3 regions of the Robertmurraya mangrovi genome follow, and region 1 is predicted to be linked to each of the others. Evidence: riboswitches for the same ligand, from Rfam matches in the RefSeq annotation. Region 1 holds a riboswitch; each other region holds the start of a gene.
The links. A riboswitch is a leader RNA that binds a small molecule or an ion and turns the genes downstream of it on or off. The one in region 1 is predicted to bind thiamine pyrophosphate.
Positions count from the first base shown of each region.

Region 1 (6,729 bases):
AGGATAACTGAAGCCATATATACTAGCTGTAACACCATGGGAAGTGCTGAAACCCTTTACTTCTACATTCTCTCCAAAAACAAATACATTTTCCGGCATTTCAATCTTTGTCCAATTCCCACTTAAATGATCATGGTTACCATGAATGACAAAAACACTAATATTATGTTTTTCTAAGCGCTCCATTTCTTTTTTAAAACGGACTTGAGCTCGGATACTTCTGTCCTCACCGTCAAATATATCACCAGCTATAATGATGAAATCCACCTTTTGATCAATGGCAGTATCAATTATTTTTCTTAAAGCATGAAAAGTACTTTCTTGCAGCCTTTTAAATATATCTATTGGCAGATATTTTAAACCTAATAAAGGGCTATCTAAATGGAGGTCTGCTGTATGTATAAATTTTATTTCCTTCATTTTTTTCCTCACAACCGTTTTTTTACCATTCTATCACCTTTAAAAGGCGAATGCACGTTCTTATCCCATCATTACTTCTTAACCTATTTAAATATAGTAAAAACCCCACCAAACGGCAGGGTTAAATGTTAGCTTAATAGTAATAGACATCAATTTTATGACACTTCATACATTTTCGAAAACCTTGCTCCTCTAAGAAAACATGCTTACAGTTCTTCTGAATATGTTGTATTTCCAACTCAAGCATTTGAATATTTTCCTTCAGCCTTTTAATTTCTTCCTTAAGCTCACTAACCGTATGAGGGGAATGATTACTTATAAATGGCTGAGCCATGGTCGACAAACTCCTTTGCCTTTTCTTTCATTCCTTCTGCAATAATTTCCTCTTCACTTTTCTCTCCGCTTTGAGCCATATTTCGAATATCTTGAGAGATACGCATAGAACAAAACTTTGGTCCGCACATAGAGCAGAAGTGAGCCGTTTTAGCTCCTTCAGCTGGTAGGGTTTCATCATGATATTCCCTAGCCCTCTCAGGATCTAAAGATAAATTAAATTGATCGTTCCAGCGGAATTCAAATCGAGCCTTTGATAATGCATTGTCCCTCACTTGTGCACCGGGATGGCCTTTAGCTAAATCAGCTGCATGTGCGGCAATTTTATAAGCGATAACCCCTTCACGAACATCATTTTTATTTGGAAGTCCTAAATGCTCTTTAGGCGTTACATAGCAGAGCATGGCTGTTCCAAACCAGCCAATCATGGCAGCTCCAATAGCTGATGTAATATGATCATATCCCGGTGCAATATCTGTAGTTAAAGGACCGAGCGTGTAAAAAGGAGCTTCTTTACAAATTTCTAATTGTTTTTCCATGTTTTCTTTAATCATATGCATTGGCACATGCCCTGGACCTTCAATCATAACTTGAACATCATGTTTCCAAGCAATCTCCGTCAATTCACCTAATGTTTCTAGCTCTGCAAATTGTGCTTCATCATTTGCATCTGCAATCGATCCTGGTCGTAGTCCATCTCCTAAAGAAACAGCAATGTCATACGCTTTTAAGATTTCACAGATTTCTTCAAAGTGAGTGTATAAGAAGTTTTCTTTATGGTGAGCCAAACACCACTGAGCTAATATAGATCCTCCACGTGACACGATTCCTGTCGTTCTTTTTGCCGTCATTGGAATATATCTTAATAGCACTCCAGCATGAATGGTGAAATAATCAACCCCTTGTTCAGCCTGTTCTATTAACGTGTCGCGATAAACCTCCCAAGTTAAATCTTCTGCAACACCTTTCACTTTTTCTAATGCTTGATAAATAGGTACAGTTCCAACAGGTACAGGAGAGTTACGAATAATCCATTCTCTTGTTGTATGTATGTTTTTCCCTGTTGATAAATCCATGATGGTATCCGCACCCCATCTAGTTGCCCAAGTCATTTTCTCTACTTCCTCTGAAATAGAATAAGACACCGCAGAGTTTCCGATATTCGCATTTATTTTCACATGAAAGTTACGTCCAATAATCATTGGTTCGCTTTCAGGATGATTAATGTTAGCAGGGATAATGGCTCTTCCGCATGCTACTTCTTTACGTACAAACTCTGGGTCAAGCTGTTCTCTTATAGCGATGAACTCCATTTCAGGTGTGATCATGCCTTTTTTCGCATAGTGCATTTGAGTTACATTCGAGCCCTTTTTTGCTCTTAAAGGCCTTTTTACAACATTAGGAAAAACTTCTACAATTCTACCATCCACGTCATTTCGATAGCCATTATCTTCTGGTTTGACTTCTCTACCTTCGTATTCCTCAACATCATTACGCTCTACTATCCAGTTTTGACGAAGCTTCGGTAAGCCTTTATAAATATCAACCTCGTAATTAGGATCTGTATAAGGTCCACTCGTATCATACACTCGAATTGGTGCATTTTCTTCTGTTCCAAAAATTCCTTCCGTTGCTGATTGATAAATCTCCCTCATTGGAACTTGTATATCTGTGCTCCCACCTTCTACATAAACCTTTCTACTGCCTGGAAACTGATTTAATGGTTGTAATTGATTTTTCTCTTTTTGCATGGTTATACCTCCAATTTGTTTGTTTGCTCAAAAAATAAAAAACGGGTTCCCAATAAGGAACCCGAGTGTAAGTAGATGAAGAGTGCGTGAATAATCGCACTGTCAGACTACTTCCCTACGCTGATATGAATCAGATCAGGTTCAAAGGGTCAAAAACTTTACGCGCGTTTTTTCTCAGCCCTGCTATAGGACTCCCCTAGTAGATTTTTCTATTAAATTTATTTCTCTATAAAGATATTAGTTATATGTTCGTTTTTAGAACTTACTAACATTATTTAATTCTCTGTTCAGTCCTACATTTCTTTGGAATACAGTTAAAATTATGAAGCCTATTGCCGCTCCACCTATGGAACTCACTATAAATGCTGGCACAAAGCCGAATAGAGTAGCCTCTTTTCCTAATAAAAGTGTAGCAATTGGATATGAGGCTAAGGCTCCTAATATTCCTGTTCCAATTACTTCACCAAATGCTGCAAATAACGTTTTTCTAGTTTTTAAGAATATTAGACTTGCCAGGAGAGCTCCAATCATACTGCCTGGGAAAGCAAATAGAGAGCCTGTTCCCATCATATTTCTTAATAATGAGACGGTAAAAGCTTGGGCTACTGCATAATAAGGTCCTAATAATACAGCAGATAATACATTAATAAAATGTTGCATAGGAAATACTTTGGCAAAGCCTATCGGAATATAAAACATATGACTGGTTAGTGTTCCGATTGCAACCATCATTGCCGTTAACGTTAACTTTTGTGTTTTCCCCATAAAAATCCCTCCAATTGTGGTTTTCACTGGGGGTGTGCATACTAATTAAATCCTCTATTTTTTGGAGTCAAAAAAAGCAGACTCCAGCAATAGGAATCTGCGTATGTAGACAAAAGTCAATACACTTCCCTCCGCTGGTACGAACCAGATCAGGTTAAAAGGGTCAAAGACTATAGGTCTTAATCTCAGCCGGCCAATATCCGGCACCCCCAGTGACGTAAGAATATGTTATTTTCATTGCAACTATAACACATAAGGTAAAATTTGCAAATATATTTTTCTTTATCTCTAATAAACTAATCCTTCTTCGTAAGTTGTAGAGCTTTTTTAATATCTTTAAAGGAATTTGATTTTCCGTACATTAATACTCCCCCTTTGTATACTCTAGCTCCAAATATCGCTAGCAGTATAATGGTAATGAGTAATATAACAATCCCTAAAAGTGGCTCCCAAACTGGTAGAGTCAACATTCCTACACGCATAAACATAAGCATCGGTGTAAAGAACGGAATATAAGAAGTAATTTGAATAAATGGTGTTTCTGGTTGACCTAGTCCGAACATGGCAATCATAAATCCAGCAACCACTAATAAAGTCATTGGCGTAATCATTTGTTGAACATCTTCAATTCTACTAACTAGTGAACCTAAAAAGGCTGCTAAGGTTGCATATAGGAAATATCCTAATAAGAAAAATATTAAAGCATAGACAATCGTTGCTAACGGTACGTCACCGAATCCAAAGAAGCTAAAGAAGCCACCTTCTAAAGAGTCCATATTATGTTTAACTGAATAGTATCCTACTCCAATTAGTAAGACCATTTGAGTTAAACTTAACAAAGCAATTCCCAATATCTTAGCAAACATCTGCTTTACTGGGGATACGCTTGAGATTAGAATCTCCATTACACGTGATGATTTTTCTGTCGCCACTTCCATTGCAATCATACTTGCATACATGATTACGGCAAAATAAATAAAGAATAGCAATACATAAACTAATCCCCGAGCTTGGTTAAGTTCCTCCTCGGTTTTTGCGTTTTCAGCTAATGCTATACTTTCAAATGGAACAGGCTCATAAAGCTTTCCTAACTGTTCTTGAGTCAGATTAATTTGATTCGCTGCCAATTGCGTTTTGATTTGCTGCAAGCCATTCCGTAGTTCTTGTGATAAGGTTGTATCTGCAACCGTATTTGCTTTAAAAGTAGCTACTGGTAAGTTTTCTTCATTAAATTTTAATAACAGTAAGCCCTCATAATTACCTTCTTCTACATCTTTCTCAGCTGCTTCCTCTGTTTTTTCATAATTAGTAAGCTTTATTTCTTCATTAACGATTTTCAATTGTTCTTGAAGAGGCTGTATAAGTGTTGCCGTTTCATCTATTACAGCTATGTTTGTTCCTTTTTCGTCCTTAGTAAAAGTCTCCATGATAGTATTTAGATTAGTAAGACCGACAATAATGACAAGCGTGACTAAAGTTGTAATAATAAAAGATTTTGTCTTTAATTTGCTAATATAAGTATGAAATAAAATAACCCAAAAATTACTCATATGCTGCACCTACTTTCTCTATAAAGATATCGTTTAAGGATGGTTCTTCTATTTCAAATTTCCGAATAAAGCCTTTTCCTACAATCTCTTTTAATACCTTTTCCGCAACTTCTTCTCCTTCTATTTGTAGGTGAATACCCTCTGTTGTCTTTTTTGATTTCATAACTCCTGGGTAGTCCATTAGAAATTCAAGGGAAAAGTCTGCATGAATAACTAAGTTTTTCTTTCCAAATGAACGTTTAATTTCTTTCAAAGAGCCATGTACAACAGGGCTACCTTTATGCATGATACATAAATGTTCACACATTTCCTCTACGTGTTCCATTCGATGACTGGAAAAAACAATGGTGGTCCCATTATTCTTTAAATCTAAAACAGCCTCTTTAAGCTGTTCAACATTGACAGGATCAAGTCCACTGAATGGCTCGTCTAAAATAAGTAATTTCGGTCTATGGATAACAGCCGCAATGAATTGTATTTTTTGTTGATTTCCTTTCGAAAGCTCTTCTACTTTCTTATTTGCATATTCAGGGACCTTAAAACGACTTAACCAAACATCTAGTTCTTTCAAAGCATCTTGTTTTTGCATTCCTCTTAATCTAGCTAAATAAACAATTTGGTCCTTCACTTTCAGCTTCGGATACAGACCTCTTTCCTCCGGCAGATACCCAATTAAATGACTAGTAGAATAATTAATTGGCTTCCCGTCCCACGTAATAGTCCCACCACTTGGGTTTAGTAAGCCTAGAATCATTCTAAAAGTCGTTGTCTTCCCAGCACCATTTGCCCCTAAAAATCCAAACATTTCTTTTTCTGGAATACTAATAGAAAGATTATCAACAGCTGTAAAATCCCCAAACCTTTTCGTAACATGCTCAATCCTTAACACCATAAAAACTCCTCCTATTCTAATAACTTATACGATTAAAAATACAAAAAGGTTCAATTTTCCAAAAAAGAATGTCTAATTTTAATTATTAATTTATATTTTGTATTGAAAAACATAGATTTATATTATGCTATTTTAAAACAATATATGGTACAAAAGGTTATTAAAAACTAAGCACCGAGTTGATTGGAGGGGAAGGTACTTGACTCCTACGGGAAATAGAGGAAAGGTCAAGACCCCACAGACGAACAGGAGGCTTGACTTCCTCCCGAGGAAGAATTCGCACTTAGAAAAAATCGGCTATTGGATTTTTTCGTTAATTCTTCCCCGTGGAAAGCAAGTACCTGGACCGGAAATCAACGGGTAAAATTATGAGAATGACATTACTTTGTAAATCGTCCTTGTACAAACAATAAAATTATGCAAGAATAATAGTAACTATCTGAATTTTTTAACAAAGGGGTTAATAGAATGAAGAACTACAAATTAACAGTATTTGAGGCAAACGGTGAGAAAATTTTAGATGAAAGTTTTGAAGCTAGTAACGACCAAGATGCAAAAGTAAAAGGCGAACAACTTTTAAAAGAAAAAAACTTTCTAGATCATACACATCGTTGTACTTCACCTAGCGGAAAACTAATACTTTTCCACTCATAATAGGTTCTTTTGACATAAGTTCGTTAACTTATGTCTATTTTTTTCTTCACAAAACAGAACAAATGTTCTATAATGGTAATAAATTCAAATTAAAGAGGCTAACAAAATGAGACCTAAACTTTCAAAAGAAATGAACCCCCAAGACTTCATAAGCTTTTATTGGTTAAAAAGTGAATTACAAAACTTTTGTAAACAAGAAGGCATACCCACATCTGGCTCAAAACTAGAACTGACAAATAGAATTACAACCTATCTTGAGACAGGATTAATCAGCAGTAGTAAGTTAAAAATGAAAAGGACAAAGGACAAAGTGCACTCACAAGAAGAGCTAAGTCTAAATACGGTTATAACCGAACAACATCGC
Region 1 is NZ_JAXOFX010000001.1:51,909-58,637, reverse strand. Features, by position in the region: gene SM124_RS00410 (metallophosphoesterase family protein) at 1-420, opposite strand, end outside; gene SM124_RS00405 (hypothetical protein) at 554-754, opposite strand; gene thiC (phosphomethylpyrimidine synthase ThiC) at 732-2,504, opposite strand; TPP riboswitch at 2,600-2,712, opposite strand; gene thiW (energy coupling factor transporter S component ThiW) at 2,760-3,269, opposite strand; TPP riboswitch at 3,379-3,490, opposite strand; gene SM124_RS00390 (ABC transporter permease) at 3,566-4,819, opposite strand; gene SM124_RS00385 (ABC transporter ATP-binding protein) at 4,812-5,711, opposite strand; gene SM124_RS00380 (YhzD family protein) at 6,180-6,365, shown strand; gene SM124_RS00375 (DUF6434 domain-containing protein) at 6,472-6,729, shown strand, end outside.

Region 2 (6,729 bases), on a different contig from region 1:
GAGAATTGTCCGTGGTTATGCCAGTTTCGGGATCGTTCCAAGCGCATGCGACCAAGTTTATAGGTCCAGCAACAGGGTTTGTTGTCGGTTGGGTGTACTGGTTAAGCTGGGCTTTGTATGTTGGACTTGAGTTTGTTGCTGCAGGTGTGTTAATGAAAAGATGGTTCCCTGATACGCCTGTTTGGATCTGGTGTGCGATTTTCATCATTTTATTGTTTACCATCAACTCACTTACAACGAGAAGCTTTGCAGAAACAGAATATTGGTTTGCTGGAATTAAAGTTTTAGCCGTTATTTTATTCATTATTATTGGTCTTTGCGCTATGTTTGGTGTCATTAGTTTAGGAAATGAACCTACACCGTATTTTTCAAACTTTATTGGTGATGGATTATTACCAGCAGGAATGGTTGGTGTCTTTATCTCTATGATGACCGTAATTTACGCCTTCCAAGGGGCTGAGATTATGGGTGTTGCTGCAGGAGAAACAGAAAATCCTGAGAAGAATATTCCAAAAGCCATTCGAGCCATTGTTATCCGTGTATTAGTATTTTATGTTTTAGCGATCTTTGTTTTAAGTGCTCTCGTTCCATGGAAAACAGCAGGTGTATTAGAGAGTCCATTTGTAACTGTATTTGATATGGTAGGAATTCCATACGCGGCCGATATTATGAACTTCATCATTTTAACAGCGATATTATCTGTTGGTAATACAGGATTGTTCGCTTGTACTAGGATTCTTTATTCATTAGCCAACACAAATATGGCACCGAAAGCATTAGCGAAATTAAATAAACGAGGAGTACCTTCAAATGCGTTACTTGTAACACTAGCGTTTGCTTTACTTTCCTTATTAACTAGCTATGTGGCTGCTGATACATTGTTTGTCGTCTTACTTGCTATCAGTGGAATTGGAGGGACATTAACTTGGTTAGCCATCGCCGTAGCACAGCTTAAATTTAGAAAGCAATATGTTGCGGGTGGAGGGAAAATAGAAGATTTAAAATACCGAGTAAAATGGTACCCCTTCGTTCCTATACTTTGTATCGTTATGTGTTTAGCGATCTTCGTCTTTACAGCCTTTGATCCGACTCAAAGAACTTCCCTGTATTGGGGCTTCGGCTTTGTGGTAGCGAGTTATCTCTATTATCACTTTGTTTATACCAAGAGAAAATCATCAGAAATCGATGTAAAAGAAGAAATATAATTGGAAAAACTCCAGTATGCTAGTAGTGGGTGCTGGGGTTTTCTCATGATGAATATTAACTCACATACTAAACAACTAACTCTAGGAAATGAAGTTTTTCAAGGAGGAGAGTTATATATGAAAGAAAAAAAGTATGATGTCATTGTTATTGGTGGAGGCTTTTCTGGTATTACGGCAGCAAGAGAATTAAGATTACTAGGACATAATGTACTTGTTTTAGAAGCACGAGACCGAATTGGCGGCCGAACTTGGGTAGACAAACGTCTAGATTCTGAGCTTGAAATGGGTGGGACTTATGTTCACTGGCATCAACCTTACGTCTGGACAGAGATTACTAGATACGATTTAGAATTAACGACAGGTCCTAAAGCTGAAAAGGTATATTGGATTACAAATAACAAAACTTATTCCTCAACGGTTCCTGAGTTTAGACAAAAGTTAAGAGGTCCTATTGAAAAGTTAATGAAAGAAAGCAATAAAAATATGCCACTCCCTTTTCAACCACTTTCATCTCCAGATATGAAAGACTTAGATAAACTGACGGCAGACGAATTTTTAAAACAGTTTAATTTAACTCAAGAAGAGTATGATATTATTCACGGTTGGGTTGCCTCAGATTTCTGTGGTTCCCCTGCGGAAGGTGCACTTACGCAAATCTTTCGTTGGTGGGTGTTCTCACAAGGGAACTGGGATACACATAGTGCAATGATTTCAAGTTTCAGGATTAAGAAAGGTACAAAAGCACTTATTGAAGCCATGGCATCTGACGCCGACGCCGATTTGAAACTTTCCACTGTAGTGAAGAAAGTTGAACAGCAAAATAATCAAGTGATTGTAACTACACAAAAAGGAAAAACGTACACTGGAAAAGCTGTAATCGTTACGGTACCTTTAACGACCTTAAAGGATGTTGAATTTTCACCGCCACTTTCAAAAGAAAAACAGGCTTCATCGAAGGAAGGGCAGACTTCAAAGGGAGTTAAAGTTTGGGCAAAACTAAAAGGAAAACTAGAGCCTTTTGATGCTTTAGCACATGGAGATTATCCATTAAACTCTGTCCATTTAGATCGTTATGTAGGTGAAGATAGCATTATCGTAGGTTTTGGTGCTGATGTTAAAAAATTAGATCCTAACAATCGTGAAGATGTGGAGAAAGCACTGAAGTATTGGTTACCTGATGTAGAAGTACTTGAATGTACCGGTCATGATTGGGTCAATGATGAGTTTACGAAAGAAACCTGGCCTATGTTAAAGCCTAATCAACTAACGTCCTTTCAGGAGGCTTGGAATACACCTGAAAATGCTGTGTTCTTAGCTGGGTCAACCTATGCGAACGGTTGGGCCGGATTTATCGATGGTGCCATTGAGTCAGGTATTAAAACAGGAAGACGTGTTCATCATTTTTTAACTGGAAACACGACTTTAAAAAAAGAGTTTCTGTTGCAAAATAAGAATATTATAAAGAACTAACTTACTATATTATTGTAGTAATCTACTGTTTACTTTCATTGTTTGAAAAGTTACTATAAAAGAGAATTGAATACGTTTAACTACTAGGGGTGCTCATTGGAGCTGAGAGAAAAACGGATGTTTTTTAACCCTTTGGACCTGATCTGGATTATACCAGCGTAGGAAAGTAGTCAAAAGATGCATGTTTCTTTTACTAACCAACCAGCCAGGTCCATTTTTATGGGTCTGGCTTTTTATTTTAGGTTTTTTTCAGATAGATTGGTTGTTTTAAACATTACCCGTTGATTTCCGCTCCAGGTACTTGCTTTCCGCAGGGAGGGATGGGAGCCTCCTCGGCGTGCCGCCTGTGGGGTCTCCCATCCCCTCTTTTCCTGCAGGAGTCAAGTACCTTCCGCTCCAATCAACTCAGACTTGTAAATAAGGAGTAGACTACAACTATATGAAAACAGCCTACTTAGATCAGGATTTGCATCTTCTTTAAACTATTTTATTTTACCTTAGGAGGGAATTGCTCATGGAAAAGAGTCAAGTATTTAACTTATTAAATAAAGTAAGAGAGGTTAATCCGCTTGTACATAATATTACGAATGTAGTGGTAACGAACTTCACTGCGAATGGGTTATTAGCTTTAGGTGCTTCACCTGTTATGGCGTATGCAGCTGAAGAGGTTGCGGATATGGCCAAAATTGCTGGGGCACTAGTTCTAAACATGGGGACACTCCATTCTCAAGTAGTTGAATCGATGATGATTGCAGGGAAATCAGCTAATCAATCAGGAGTTCCGGTTATTTTTGATCCTGTTGGTACAGGAGCTACTCCTTATCGTACGGAGACAGCTAGAAGAATAATTAACGAAATAGAAATAGCCGTTATTCGGGGGAATGCAGCAGAGATTGCTAATATATCGGGAGAAAATTGGGATATCAAAGGTGTAGATGCTGGAAATACAAAAGGGAATATTAGAGAGCTAGCTCAAAAAACAGCTAAAAAGCTTAACACCATCGTAATCATTACTGGGAAAGATGATGTAGTCTCGAACGGTGATCAAACTTATATTGTTCGCAATGGACATTCATTATTAACAAAAGTAACAGGCACTGGTTGTCTATTAACTTCAGTAGTTGGAGCATTTGCCTCTGTTGAAACAGATTACATGCTAGCTTCAGTAGCTGCTTTAACTACGTATGGAGTAGCAGCAGAAATGGCCGCTAAAAGGACAGCTACACTTGGTCCAGGAAGCTTTCAAATCGAGTTTTTAAATCAATTGTCTCTTATAACTGAAGATGATTTACGAAAATATAGCTCTTTTGAAAGAGTTGAATAGGGGGATTAGACATTGAGGAAAGTGTTAACCATAGCAGGTTCAGATAGTGGTGGTGGTGCAGGGATTCAGGCGGATATTAAAACCTTTCAGGAGTTAGAGGTTTTTGGTATGTCTGCTATTACAGCCATTACGGCTCAAAATACATTAGGAGTTCAAGCAGTTTTCCCGCTTACACCAGATGCAGTTGCTGAACAAATGGACTCCATAGGTACAGATATGGGAACGGACGCAATCAAAACAGGGATGCTTTTTAATGGAGAAATTATTCAAGCAGTTTCAGGAAAAATTAAACAATATGGATGGACGAATGTGGTAGTGGATCCCGTTATGATCGCTAAAGGTGGAGCTTCCCTACTAAAATTAGACGCCATTTCAGCTCTAAAAAAATATTTACTTCCCATCTCAACCATTGTTACACCAAATATTCCAGAAGCAGAAGAGTTAACTAGTATGAAAATAGAGAGTCTTGAAGATAAAAAAGAGGCAGCTAGAAGATTGATAGATTTGGGTGTAAAAAATGCAGTGATTAAAGGGGGGCATGACACAGACCCCTTGAAATCCAATGACCTCTTATACGATGGAGTAAATTTTATCATTTTTGAAAGTGATAGAATTCAGACAAAAAATACGCACGGAACGGGTTGTACTTTTTCGGCAGCTATTGCAGCAGAACTGTCGAAGGGAATTCAAATTGAAAAAGCTGTTAAAACAGCAAAAGACTTTATTCAGGCTGCAATTGAAGACCAGCTTTACATTGGACTAGGTCATGGACCAACAAACCATGGAGCTTATAGGAAGAGTCTAAGGGAGACTAGAATATGACTGCTGAACAGTTAAGATTCCATTTGAAGTTATATTTCATTATGGGCAGTACAAATTGCAATAGGAACCCTTTAGATGTTTTAAAAGAAGCGATTGATGGAGGCATTACCTTTTTTCAATATCGAGAAAAAGGAGAAGGGGCACTAAAAGACGAACAGAAACTAAATCTAGCCCTACAACTACAAAAGCTTTGTAAAAAAGTGAATATCCCCTTTATTGTAAATGATGACATTGATTTAGCTATAGCCATTAACGCTGATGGAGTTCATATTGGTCAGGAGGACGAACCCGTTGAAATGGTTAGAAAAAAAATAGGCAATATGATTCTTGGTGTATCTGTACATAACCATGAAGAAGCCATTATGGCAATGAATGCAGGTGCCGATTATTTTGGAATTGGACCGATTTTCCCGACCCAAACAAAGACAGATGCAAAGCCAGTACAAGGAGTATCTCTTATTAAAGAATTGAGAGATAAAGGGATCAGCATTCCAATTGTAGGAATCGGTGGTATTCATGCTGAAAATGCTCATACTGTAATGGAAGCTGGTGGTGATGGAGTTTCTGTTATTTCTGCCATTAGCTTAGCTCCATCGGTAAAAGAGGCTGCAAGAAGTATACGTAAAAGTGTTGATACTAACCATTCTCCAATTAGCTAACGATCAAGGTATCTGGAAAACCAGATACCTTTTATTTTAGGGTAAAATCAATGAATACTTGATATTTATAAAACAAACACTCATTATTAAGTAGATATTAATAATTAAATGTGGTTTTATTTAGAAAGTAGGGATTATGAAAGTGCGTGATTTTTTATCACTTGGCCTATCGGAAAATATCGTTCATAAATTACGTCATAACGGAATTGTTACACCAACACCTATACAGGAACAGGCGATTCCATACATAACAGAAGGAAAAGACATCATTGCCCAAGCCCAAACGGGGACAGGGAAAACATTAGCGTTTATTTTACCCATATTAGAAAAAATAGACAAACGTGCAACACATGTCCAAGCATTAATTATTACACCAACAAGGGAATTAGCTTTACAAATTACAGAAGAAATTGAAAAACTCATACAGGATATAGAAGATGTCGATGTATTGGCTGTTTATGGCGGTCAGGACGTTGAAAAACAGTTGAAGAAGTTAAAGAAAAACGTGCAATTGGTAGTAGGAACTCCTGGACGTCTATTAGACCATATTAAAAGGGAAACCATCGATTTAGGACAGCTGTCTTTCTTAGTTCTTGACGAAGCTGATCAAATGTTACATATTGGTTTCCTTGATGAGGTTGAAACTATTATTAAGGAAACACCTAAAAGCCGACAAACAATGTTGTTTTCTGCAACGATTCCAGCTGAGGTAAGGAAATTAGCTAAAAGGCACATGAAGGAAGCGGAATATATTCAAGTTGAAAAAACACAAGGACCTGCAGAGACCGTTAAACAAATTGCCATCCATACAGTTGACCGTGCAAAGCAGGGAACCTTAATTCAACTAATTGAAATGCATCGACCTTATCTAGCCGTCATTTTCTGTCGGACAAAGCGAAGAGTAAGTAAATTGTATGAAGCTTTAAAATCACATGGTTTAAAATGTGATGAGTTACATGGAGATTTATCACAGGCCAAAAGAGAACAAGTAATGAAACGCTTTAGAGATGGAGAAATACAGCTATTAATAGCTACAGATGTAGCTGCTAGAGGACTTGACGTTGAAGGAGTTACTCACGTTTATAACTATGATATCCCGCAAGATTCGGAAAGCTACGTTCATCGTATCGGCCGAACAGGAAGAGCAGGAATGACAGGACTGGCGACTACTCTTTATTCATCAGATGATCGACCAGCTCTTGATTTGATTGAGCGCGAGTTAAATATCTTTATTGACAAGAAGAACCTC
Region 2 is NZ_JAXOFX010000017.1:72,388-79,116, forward strand. Features, by position in the region: gene SM124_RS19425 (amino acid permease) at 1-1,205, shown strand, start outside; gene SM124_RS19430 (flavin monoamine oxidase family protein) at 1,254-2,675, shown strand; TPP riboswitch at 2,751-2,857, shown strand; gene thiM (hydroxyethylthiazole kinase) at 3,190-3,999, shown strand; gene thiD (bifunctional hydroxymethylpyrimidine kinase/phosphomethylpyrimidine kinase) at 4,012-4,821, shown strand; gene thiE (thiamine phosphate synthase) at 4,818-5,480, shown strand; gene SM124_RS19450 (DEAD/DEAH box helicase) at 5,617-6,729, shown strand, end outside.
Region 2: another riboswitch for thiamine pyrophosphate. It lies ahead of thiM (hydroxyethylthiazole kinase); the one in region 1 lies ahead of thiW (energy coupling factor transporter S component ThiW).

Region 3 (6,729 bases), 320 kb from region 1:
AGTGTTTTAACTCTGGAGCTGTTTGCCTAAAACCATCTAGTGCAGCTACAGTGATGGGGAAGAAACAAACCAAAGTGATCACAATGATTTTAGGTAGCAGTCCAAATCCAAACCAAATAACGAGAAGTGGTGCCAACACAATAATGGGTACATTTTGAGTTAGAATAAGTAAAGGATAGATTGATTCCCTAACAGTCGGCAGTAGGTGCAATAGGATAGCTGTCGCTAGTCCAATCACTGATCCAATAATAAACCCCAATAGAGCTAATTGTATGGTTGAAACTAGATGGGGCATGAACGGTTCCCAGCCTGAATATCCTTCCATCATGATATTGGATGGTGGGGGAAGTAACCATTTAGGAATATCGGCGAATTTTACAGTAATCTCCCAGATAATGAACAAAAGGAGGAGAACCATTAATGGTCTCCATCCCTTCTTAAAAAATTCCTTCATTACTTATACTTCTCCGTCAATTGATCCATTGTAATACCTTCAGGTTGATAGAGTACCTTAACTTGAGAGATTACGTTGCTACTTCCAAGTTCAATCATTTTTTCATTCATTTTCGAGATAATATTAAATAATTCCTGAAGATCTCCTTCCATGGTCGTCTCTAAAGGATGTACTTCATACTTTACGCCGGATGCTTCTATCACTGAAATTGCAGCATCTACATATGGAATGACACTTTCACCATTTTTTGTTTTGGGTATGATTTGAATACTCACTAATGCATTTGCCATGACTAGCCCTCCTTATTCAGGTAAAAATTCATTTGTAAAGGCTTTTTCCGCATCTAGCTCGCCTTCAAGTAGTTTGTTTTCTAACATCCAATTGGCGTAGTTTTCCCAGACCTCAAGCTTCTGTTCACCCCATCTAGGTGCATCATCTTGATATTTAGATGCTAACCATTCTTGGCTTTTTTTCACTAAGTCTGCATCTAAATCAGGTGCTGCGGCTAATAAGATATCTGCTGCTTCAGCAGGTTGGTCCATTGTATATTGGTAGCCTTTAGCTGCAGCCTTCATAAAAGCTTTTACTGTCTCTGGATTGTCTGAAATCATTTTTTCATTCGTAGCGAGTACCGGTGTATAGTAATCCAATTTCTCGGAGTAGTCGGTTAAATAAACCATATTGATTTCCTCTCCACGAAGCTCTGCTTCTACTCCCGTCCAACCGTAATAAATCCAAGCAAAATCAATGTCTCTTTTTACGGCAGTAAAGAAATCAGTGTCTCCCATATTAACGAAATCTACTTTTTCAACATTCCCATCCTCTTGTTGCATGAGAGATGCAATTACTGACTTTTCAACGGGAGATCCCCATCCACCATAGGATTTACCTTCAAAATCTTTCGGCGATTTAATATTTTTATCTACAGGTGAAGCAAAACCAGATGTATTATGTTGAATGATTGCGGCAATGGATACTAAGGGAACGTCTTGCACACGCGCTAATGTAATACTTTCTTGGTAGCTAACACCAAATTCAGCTTTTCCAGAAGCAACTAACTGGTCAGCACCTGCTTCCCCTGGCATAATTATTTCAACGTCTAAACCTTCTTCTTCAAAATATCCTTTTTCTTTTGCAACATATAAACCAGTGTGATTTGTATTTGGAGTCCAATCGAGAACAACAGATACTTTTTCTAATGATTTTTTCTCTTCTTTTTGTCCTTCAGAAGTTTCTCCATTTTGATTCCCTGCACATCCAGTTATCAAAAACAAAGAACATAAAGCAACTAACCATCCTTTTTTCATTTTGTACCGAGCCTCCTATGTATGTGAAAAATTTCTTAGGTAAGGGCTAAAGCAGCCTAGGAAAACAAAAAGCGCCCAAGGAAAAGACCTTTGGGCGCATACCGTAAACAATAGACATGTACTGTTTTTAGAATATGTTCCCTACGCTGGTATAAGCCAGATCAGGTTCAAAGGGTCAGCAACTAAAGGATGCAATCTCAACCGGCAACACCAGTTCCCCTACTATTCTTACCTATTTGAATAAGTTTCAATGTGAAGAAATTGAAATTTATTCTTATATTGTTAATTCCTCACTCATTATAACAGATTATTTTTAATTGACTACTAAAAGTATGTTTTTACTTGTAAAAGAAGTTTATTGTAATAAATCAAAATTTTCAGTACAATTTAAACTGACTAGTCGTTTCTAATAAAGGTTGTGACTGTTTAATAACTATGATTTAATAAAAAAATAATTTGTACAAAGTTACGGAGGAGAACACATGCCCCCTATTGTTTCTGAAGAGTATAAGCGACAGAAGAAAAAAGAAATTTTAAATAGTGCGCTTGCTTGTTTTGCAAAAAAGGGGTTTCAAGCCGCAACTATTGATGATATTGTTGCCCATTCAAGTATTAGCAAGGGTGCTATTTATAACTATTTTAAGAGTAAAGAAGAAATCTATTTAGAATTAATGAATGAACAAACGAATGAAACAAATGAGCTTTTAACAGAAAAAATAAACTCTTTTCAGACAGCAACTGAAAGACTTTTATATTTATTTGACTTATACATATCTATTGATCCCTTCGATCCAGATAGGAAAGAAACGATTGTGGTACATTATGAATTTCGTCTTCACTCCTCTAGAGATGAAAATTTACGGTTACTTTTACAAGAGAGAGGAAACAGGTTTTTTATTGATTTCGTAACAAAGATTGTAGAACAAGGTGTGAAAACAGGAGAATTCAAGAAGGATATCAATCCGATTATGGTTGCAAACCTATTCTGGACGATCATTGATGGTGCTACTGTCCAAGCTGTGCTATATAAGGAATACCCATACCAAAATATATTGGAGTGCATGAAAGGTATGGTTATGGATACCTTATTGGAGACAAAGTCTTAATATGAACGAACCTCTTGTTTCTAGCAAGAGGTTCATTTTAATAGAAAGAAGGTATTTTTAGTGTTATTAAAATGGTTAAAGGAATCTCATCATACGGTTTTATTAACAGGTGCTGGGATGTCTACAGAAAGTGGTTTACCCGATTTCAGATCTTCTCAATCTGGAATGTGGAAGCAAAAGGATCCAAGTAAATTTGCTAGCACGAAAGCTTTAAATGAAAATGTAAATGAGTTTATTGAGTTTTATCGTCATCGAGTGATTGGCTTAAATGAATGTAAGCCGCATATTGGTCATAAAATTCTAGCCCAATGGGAAGAGAAAGCTATAATCCAAAGTATTATTACTCAAAACGTAGATGGATTCCATCAACAAGCTGGTAGCAAAAAAGTGGCTGAATTACATGGAACGTTGCAAAAGGTTCACTGTCAGAACTGTGGAAAGTCGTATTCGAGTGAAGAATATTTAAGGGAACAATTTGCATGCGAATGTGGGGGAGTTTTACGACCATCTGTTGTTTTATTTGGAGAAATGCTTCCTGAAGAGGCCCTCGATTTTGCCGTTACAGAATCAGAAAAAGCAGATTTGTTTATCGTTTTGGGTTCTTCACTAAGTGTCACACCTGCTAATCAATTTCCTTTAGTAGCTAAGCAAATGGGGGCAAAGCTTGTCATCATTAACATGGAGCCAACAGAACTCGATGCGTATGCTGATGAAGTCATTCACAATAGAAAAATTAGGGAATTACTAGTGGAATTAAATAATCAGCTTGGTTTGTGAGAGTGTATAAAGAAAAAACGCTTGAAGTATAACTGGGAATGTTTTTTCAAGCGTTTTTTGTTGTATCACAATGAGGAGAATTTACGGGCTAAAACAACATTCCAGCAATTGCACCACTCAGTAAGGAAGCGAGGGCACCAGCAATGACAGCTCTAATTCCTAAACGGGCAATGTCTGCTCTTCGACTAGGTGCTAAGTTACCTAATCCTCCTAATAAAATGGCCATAGATGAGATGTTGGCAAATCCACATAAAGCAAAGCTTACAATCGCCACGGTTTTTGGAGATAAATTCGGGATTTCTGGAGCGAAAGCTGAGTAAGCCACAAATTCATTTAAAATGAGCTTTTGGCCAATAAAGTTTCCAGCGATGATAGCTTCATCCCAAGGAACACCGATAGCAAATGCGATAGGTGAGAAAAGATAGCCTAAAATCATCTCCAAGGAAATTCCTGAAAAGCCAAACAAGCTGCCCAACCACCCTAGTAGTCCATTGATTAGTGCAACTAAAGCGATAAAAGCTAAAAGCATGGCACCAATATTTAAAGCTAATTGTAGTCCAACACTAGCCCCTCTTGCAGCTGCATCAATTACGTTTGTTGAATCTTTATCCATCTCCATTTCAAACTCTTTTGGTTCCTCTGATTGATCCGTTTCAGGAACAATCATTTTTGCCATAATTAACCCTGCAGGAGCAGCCATAAAACTAGCTGCTAGCAAATATTCCAGGGGCACCCCTAATAGTGAATATCCTACTAATACAGAACCTGCTACTGATGCAAGCCCACCGGTCATAACGGCAAATAACTCAGATTTCGTCATATTATTTATGTATGGTCGAATGACAAGAGGAGCTTCTGTTTGTCCAACAAAGATATTAGCGGCAGCTGACATCGTTTCTGCTTTCCTAGTTCCAAGAAACCATGAAAGTGCTCCACCTATAATTTTTATGACCACTTGCATAATTCGTAAATAATAAAGAACGGATATTAAAGCAGAAAAGAAGATTACAACAGGAAGCACTTGAAAAGCAAAGACAAATCCTACACCAGACCCTTCTGCATACAAACCGCCAAATAGGAAGTTGATCCCTTGATTCGCGTAATTAATTATATCGTTAATGACCATAGTAAAACGATTAAGCCCTTTTTGACCTGGCTCCCATTTTAAAACAAGGAAGGCAAAAGCAAACTGAATAGCAAGCCCACCTAAAATAGTCCTTAGTTTTATGGAGCGTTTATTTTCGCATAGTAAAAAGGCTAATGCGAGGACAGTTATTACTCCTAAAATACCCCAGATAATATTCATAACCTACACCTCAAATACAAAAAATGATTTCCTGTAGGTAGGTTGTCCAAAATTACTATTAATAACTCGCGTATAAAAAATAAGGAGCTATTATAAGGCTGTTTCGCAAATGTGGTTATTAGGTTTACTACTTCTGAGTTTTTTCAATATACTCAAACAAGAATGACTGTCCATTTCGATAAAAGCGCGGATCATATATCCCAAGTTTGTTATCATCATCAACAATGACTACAAATGGAGACCATTGATAAAGGGTCTTAGCTTCTGGTTTTTCTTTAAATAACGTTTCTAAATCAGCCTCTTCACTTGAAGATAGTGAATACTGCTCTGTTTTCTTTTGAAACAAATTATCTTTAAAAATTTTAACAGTATCGTTATCCTTTGTAATAACCGAATAATTCCACGGTATAAAATCCGCTGAAAGGGCGACTTGTTCATAGTCATCCTCATATTGCTGGTACAGAATATAACCTTGCGTAGATTGAATCAAAATATGTAACATAATGAATGCCCAAGCGGCTCTAAAATAAATAGGCGATCGTGTGTTGTTTTTTCTAGATAGAATAAATGCTGCAATTATGATGACCCAAAACACAAAGTCAATGATTGGAATGGTGCCAAAGGTAACTCTGATGTTTGAGAAAGGTTCTAAATAACCGGTTCCCCACGCATTAAATAAATCACTAGTATTATGAATGACAACAGCAATCCATCCTAATAATAGCAAACGTAAATCAGTTACTTTCCAGAATAATTTACTAATAAAATAAAACAGGAACGCCCAAATAGGAGTTGAAAATATAGAGTGGGTGATCCCGCGGTGCCACATTTGATATAGGCCTTCATTGTCCCAAAATCTAGAGATGACATCGATATCAGGTATTTGACTTGCCCCAACTGCGGTCACCAGAAAAGCAGTTTTTGTCCGCTTATCCATGTCTCTTTTATCAACAGCCCCGTACAAGGCTAGACCAAAAAGCGTGTGAGTAATAGAATCCATCCTGACACCTCTTCTTTATGCATGCTATTTTTCCCATTCATTATAAGCGTTTTTAATTCCATTGAAAAAGGATAAGGCTCTTTTTGGGGTGATATAGAATAAAATGAAGGGATGAGGTAAATCAAACGTTGCAAACTCCTCAAAATCAAGATAAGATTGAAGTTATGAGATTTTTTATGCATGATTGTTTTCACATTACAGTTGTGTTAGGTAAATATAACGATCATTAGGTCTTTATTTTATAAAAGCAAGACAGCCTAAGCTGAAAAAGAGAGGAAATATTACATGGCTAAACAATTTAAGGATGATGTATTAACTCGCCGTACATTTGCGATTATCTCCCACCCTGATGCTGGTAAAACAACATTAACGGAAAAGCTTTTACTATTTGGTGGAGCTATTCGTGATGCGGGTACCGTTAAAGGGAAAAAGACAGGAAAATTTGCTACAAGTGACTGGATGGAAATTGAAAAACAAAGGGGAATTTCCGTTACATCCAGTGTGATGCAGTTTGAATATAACGGTTGCCGAGTGAACATTTTGGATACACCAGGTCACCAAGACTTTAGTGAAGACACATACCGTACATTAACAGCTGTAGATAGTGCAGTCATGATTATTGACTCCGCAAAAGGGATTGAGGAGCAAACATTAAAGCTATTTAAAGTTTGTCGTATGAGAGGTATTCCAATCTTCACATTTATCAATAAATTAGACCGAGAAGGTAGAGCCCCACTTGAACTTTTGGCCGAGCTTGAAGAAGTAATGGGCATTGAATC
Region 3 is NZ_JAXOFX010000001.1:371,616-378,344, forward strand. Features, by position in the region: gene SM124_RS01910 (ABC transporter permease) at 1-454, opposite strand, end outside; gene SM124_RS01915 (MTH1187 family thiamine-binding protein) at 454-744, opposite strand; gene SM124_RS01920 (ABC transporter substrate-binding protein) at 757-1,761, opposite strand; TPP riboswitch at 1,883-1,992, opposite strand; gene SM124_RS01925 (TetR/AcrR family transcriptional regulator) at 2,244-2,867, shown strand; gene SM124_RS01930 (NAD-dependent protein deacylase) at 2,928-3,644, shown strand; gene SM124_RS01935 (NupC/NupG family nucleoside CNT transporter) at 3,733-4,950, opposite strand; gene SM124_RS01940 (metal-dependent hydrolase) at 5,078-5,950, opposite strand; gene SM124_RS01945 (peptide chain release factor 3) at 6,236-6,729, shown strand, end outside.
Region 3: another riboswitch for thiamine pyrophosphate. It lies ahead of SM124_RS01920 (ABC transporter substrate-binding protein); the one in region 1 lies ahead of thiW (energy coupling factor transporter S component ThiW).